2 regions of the Comamonas sp. C24C genome follow, and region 1 is predicted to be linked to the other one. Evidence: riboswitches for the same ligand, from Rfam matches in the RefSeq annotation. Region 1 holds a riboswitch; the other holds the start of a gene.
What was found. A riboswitch is a leader RNA that binds a small molecule or an ion and turns the genes downstream of it on or off. The one in region 1 is predicted to bind glycine.
Positions count from the first base shown of each region.

Region 1 (2,375 bases):
GGCCTTGACATTGCCGTTCTTGACCAGGGCGTCGATATCGCCGGCCAGTGCCAGCGTGGCCACATCGGCCTCGATGCCGTCGATGATGGAGCGCGCCTGCTTGCCCGAGCCGCCATGCGACTGCTTGATGGTCACATCCTGGTTCTGCGTGGCCTTCCAGTGCTTGGCGAACGCCTGGTTGTAGTTCACATAGAGCTCACGTGTCGGGTCGTAGGAGACGTTGAGCAGTTGCACACCAGTCTGCGCAAAAGCGGGCAATGTGGGCAGAGCCGAGAGGGTCAAGCCAGCAATCAGACCGGCAGCCAGAGGAAACTTGATAAAGTTGCGACGATTTTTCATTGGACTGTGTTCTTGGAGTGAATGGATAACGGGCTTCTGCCCCGTTGCTGCGCATTCTTGAGCCGCATTCTTAAAACTCAAACTACTAAGATTTCAGTTTGTTATTACCCAAACATCTGAGATCAACCAAAAGGACCCTACACATGGCACGTACCGTTCACTGCATCAAGCTTGGTCAAGACGCTGAAGGCCTGGATTTCCCTCCTGCTCCCGGCGAACTGGGCAAGCGCATCTATGAAAGCGTGAGCAAGCAGGCCTGGGCCGACTGGCTCAAGCACCAGACCATGCTGATCAATGAAAACCGCCTGAACCTGGCCGATGCCCGTGCCCGCCAATACCTGGCCCGCCAGATGGAAAACCATTTCTTTGGCGGCGGCGCAGATGCCGCAGCAGGCTACGTGCCTCCCAGCGCCGAGTAATTTCGGTCGATCTGGACACCAAGCCCCCTGGCCCAGGCCTCGGGGCTTTTTTCTTGCGGGCTGTCGAACAGCCAACCGGTGAGACCGAGGGCACGCCCAGGCAGCCCAGGGGTGCCCGAGGCCGGCAGTCGCAAAGACTACTCAAACCCGATTGATACAGGTATTAACCCGAATACGGTCGCTGGAACTAGCTAGAATCGCGCCCATCCCGCGGGAGAGCGGAACCTGTCAACGGTTCCCGCCGAAGGCGCAAACTCCCATAATCGCTCAGGCAATAAGTACCGCAGGTGGGTCTGACAGGACCCGGATATAGCCAACTGGAGAGCAGCCCGCGACCACAAGTCTGCAGGGCTCACCGAAGGGGCAAGCATGCGCACCGCGAAGGCGCCCATGTGCAACTCTCAGGTAAAAGGACAGCGGGAGAGGCAAGCCGGACACTCCCGCTGATGCGAGTGGCTGGTCTATTTTCAAGTGCCTTCATGCTTCCCTCCATCTCTTTGCTGGACTCGTTCCAGGCCTCCAACTTCACCGTCATGCTGGTCATCTATCTGGTGGCCATTACCGCCGAAGCCATGTCCGGCGCCCTTGCTGCAGGCCGGCGCAATATGGACATCTTTGGCGTCGTGGTCATCGCCTTCGTCACCGCGCTGGGCGGTGGCACCATCCGCGACATGGTGCTGGGCCATTACCCCATAGGCTGGACCCAGCACCCCGAATATGTGTATCTGGTCATCAGCTTCGGCCTGCTGACCACAGTGATCGCGCGCCATATGCACCGCCTCAAGCAGGTGTTTCTGCTGCTGGATGCCATGGGCCTGATCGCCTTTTCACTGATCGGCTGCAATACGGCACTGGAGCTGGGCTACCCGACCATCGTCGTCATCATGGCCGGCATGATTACCGGTATCAGCGGCGGCATTTTGCGTGACGTGCTCTGCAACCAGGTCCCCGTGGTGTTCCGCCGCGAGCTGTATGCCAGCGTGTCGCTGTCCGTATGCCTGATGTTCCTGGGCCTGCGCTATCTGGAGGTAAGCTCCAATATCAGCACCCTTGTCTGTTTTGGAGGCGGTCTGGCCTTCCGTCTGGCCGCCATTCGTTTCAAGTGGCGCCTGCCGGTTTTCTCTTACCAGCAGCGCTGGGAGTGATCCAGACTCCCCCTGTGGCGCTGCACGCCTTCCCCCTCTCTTGCTACGCAGGAGGGGGACGCAGCCATCGCTGCGGGGCGGCCCTTGCTTGGCTGCTCTGAACTAGACTGCGCCTGCATTACCCATGTAGTTTCACTTTCCATGTCTGAACCGATCACATGGATGCCAGATGGCACCCCCTACAACACCCGATTTGGCGACCGCTATCACAGCGAGCTGGGCGGCCTTGACCAGGCCCGACAGGTCTTTCTCGGCGGCTGCGGTCTGCCTGCTGCCTGGGCTGATGCGGCTCAGTGGCGCATTCTGGAAACCGGCTTCGGCTTGGGCCTGAACTTTCTCGTCACATGGGCGGCGTGGAAAGCCGACCCGAGACGCCCGCGCATGCTGCATTTTGTCTCGGTGGAAGCCCACCCGGTCTCGCGCGAGGATCTGCTCAAGTCCTTGCCCGCCGACGAGATACTGCGCCCGCTTG
Region 1 is NZ_JBKFBC010000010.1:13,360-15,734, reverse strand. It holds gene ACLBXN_RS17680 (sulfate ABC transporter substrate-binding protein) at 1-339, opposite strand, end outside; gene ACLBXN_RS17675 (oxidative damage protection protein) at 483-758, shown strand; glycine riboswitch at 960-1,052, shown strand; glycine riboswitch at 1,066-1,185, shown strand; gene ACLBXN_RS17670 (trimeric intracellular cation channel family protein) at 1,238-1,903, shown strand; gene mnmC (FAD-dependent 5-carboxymethylaminomethyl-2-thiouridine(34) oxidoreductase MnmC) at 2,066-2,375, shown strand, end outside.

Region 2 (2,375 bases), on a different contig from region 1:
TTGCCGCGCACCATGGCGAAGATTTCCGTATCGATGGCGGCGTAGTCGGGCTCGACATAGGCCAGCGCCACGGGCTGGTTGAGCGTTGGGCTGAGCAGGCCGCTGGTGATGTGGCCGATATGCTGCCCGTCCATGTTCTCCAGCACGGCGGGCTCGCGCACGGGAATGCGCTCCAGCGCAATCAGGCCCACGCGCTTGCGGCGCAGCGATTGCGGGTTCTGCAATTGCTCCAGCACGATGGCTGCACCGGGAAAGCCGCCCTCGCGCTCTCCGCCGCTGCGGCGCACCTTCTGCATGGCCCAGTTCAGTGCGGCTTCGACGGGCGTGGTGCTGGTGTCGATGTCGTTGCCATACAGGCAAAGTCCGGCTTCAAGGCGCAGCGAGTTGCGCGCGCCCAGACCGATGGGTGCCACCTCGGGCAGGGCCAGCAAAGCCTCGGCAAAAGCTGTTGCCGCTTCGCCGGGCAGGGAGATTTCAAAGCCGTCCTCGCCCGTATATCCGCTGCGCGTGATGTAGAGCGCATGGCCTTGCCAGTCGAAGTGGTTGCCGGTCATGAAGACCAGAGCTGTCACACCGGAAATCAGGCGCGCGAGGGCTGTGGCGGCCTGCGGGCCTTGCAGGGCCAGCAGGGCGCGCTCGGGCAGAGGAATGACCTCGCAGCGGCTGGCGATGCGGCTCTGGATATGGGCGATATCGGCCTCTTTGCAGGCGCCGTTGACGATGAGGAACAGATCTTCGCCACGGTTGACGAACATCAGGTCGTCCAGAATGCCGCCTTGCTCATCGAGCAGCAGGCCGTAACGCTGTTTGTGCAGGCCCAGGTCCATGACATCGACGGGCATCAGCGATTCGAGCGCGGCGGCGGCGTCGGGGCCGCGCAAAAGCAGCTGGCCCATGTGCGAGACATCGAACAGGCCGGCGGCCTTGCGGGTGTGCAGGTGCTCGGCCATCAGGCCTTGAGGGTATTGCACGGGCATGGAATAGCCGGCAAAGGGCACCATGCGGGCACCCAGTTTCTGGTGCAGGGCAAACAGCGGTGTGGAACGCAGATCGGAAGAGGTGTCAGCAGCAGTCACAGGCAAGCGCTCCGGTGGTCAAACCAAAATGAGTGGCCATGCATCGCTGGGCCATGCGTGGCGGGCTTGCCCTGCTGTCCGCTTTACCTGAGAGATTCACTGCCCGCATTGCATCGGGCAGCTTGCTCCTTCGGTGGATGCCGGCGCGCATATGAAATGACGGCCTGCATCTCTCTCCAGCAAGGGACGCTGCAGGTTTGCACACCTGGCAGCGCTTGTCAGTCCTTTTGCCTGAGCGTTTTGACTCCGGGTGGGGGTCTGCGCCTTCGGCGGTGCAAGGCAGCTTCAGCTGCGGGCACTCTCTCCTGACGTTGGCGATTCTAGCGGTGGGCAAGGGGCTTGTTTCACCGAATCGGATGGATTTTGGGGTTTTCGAGCATGCATCATCCGCTCCGTGCTTGCGTCCTCACTGCGGAGCGGTGTTCAAGGCCGGCTTGGGCTCGGGATAGATCTCCTGCGCACTCGGAAACACCAGTTGGTAGCGCTGCTCGAAGCAGGCCGTCACGGGCTGACCCTGGCGCATGGCGGGCTTGAACTGCCAGCGTTCGAGCGAGCGCAGTATGGACTTCACGATGCGGGGATCGGTATCGGCGGGCTGGTAGGCCACACGGCCGAGCTGACCTTGAGCCGTGACTTCCAGGCGGAAGACCACCGTGGTCTCCAGCCCGTTCGGGAACCAGTGGTGACTGACGTGCGGCGTGGTGTGGCGGCGTGGCCGGGGTTGCTGGTCGAGCTGGGCAGGGGGCGTGCAATCTGCCTTGATCCAGGCAGGCCACTCCGTGCTCCGTGGCGGCTTGGACTGCGCATCCAGGGGGGCAACCGGAGCCGGCGACAGCTCGGGCTGCGCAGAAACGATAGCCGGTGCGTCGGCCGCCGGATCCGGTTTGAGTCGGCTGCCATCAAAGAGGTGGGTGCAGCCCCCGAGCAGCAAGCTGGTCAGAGCAGCGGCGCAGGCGGCGGCAAGGTGTGAGGTGCGCGAAATGTCCATGAGGCCATTGTCGGCCATGCGGGCTGCACCTTCAGGGTTGTGCCGGGCGCAGATCCAGTCTCTTGCTGTCTGCCTCGGCGCAGGCGCGCCACCAGGCCGAGCCCGCATGCGGAGCGCCCAGGTCCAGGCGCTCGCCCATCATGGGGGTGGCAATCTCTATGCCGTGCTGTCTGCCCAGGCTCAGAATCTGCTCGAACGGGTCCCACCAGGTATGCATGGCCAGGTTGAAAGTGCCGTTGTGTATGGGCAGCAGCCATTGGCCACCGAGATCCCGGTGAGCCTGCACGGTCTGCGCCGGGTGCATATGGACG
Region 2 is NZ_JBKFBC010000004.1:199,753-202,127, reverse strand. It holds gene gcvT (glycine cleavage system aminomethyltransferase GcvT) at 1-1,076, opposite strand, end outside; glycine riboswitch at 1,141-1,266, opposite strand; glycine riboswitch at 1,286-1,394, opposite strand; gene ACLBXN_RS09760 (energy transducer TonB) at 1,483-2,082, opposite strand; gene ACLBXN_RS09755 (MBL fold metallo-hydrolase) at 2,096-2,375, opposite strand, start outside.
Region 2: another riboswitch for glycine. It lies ahead of gcvT (glycine cleavage system aminomethyltransferase GcvT); the one in region 1 lies ahead of ACLBXN_RS17670 (trimeric intracellular cation channel family protein).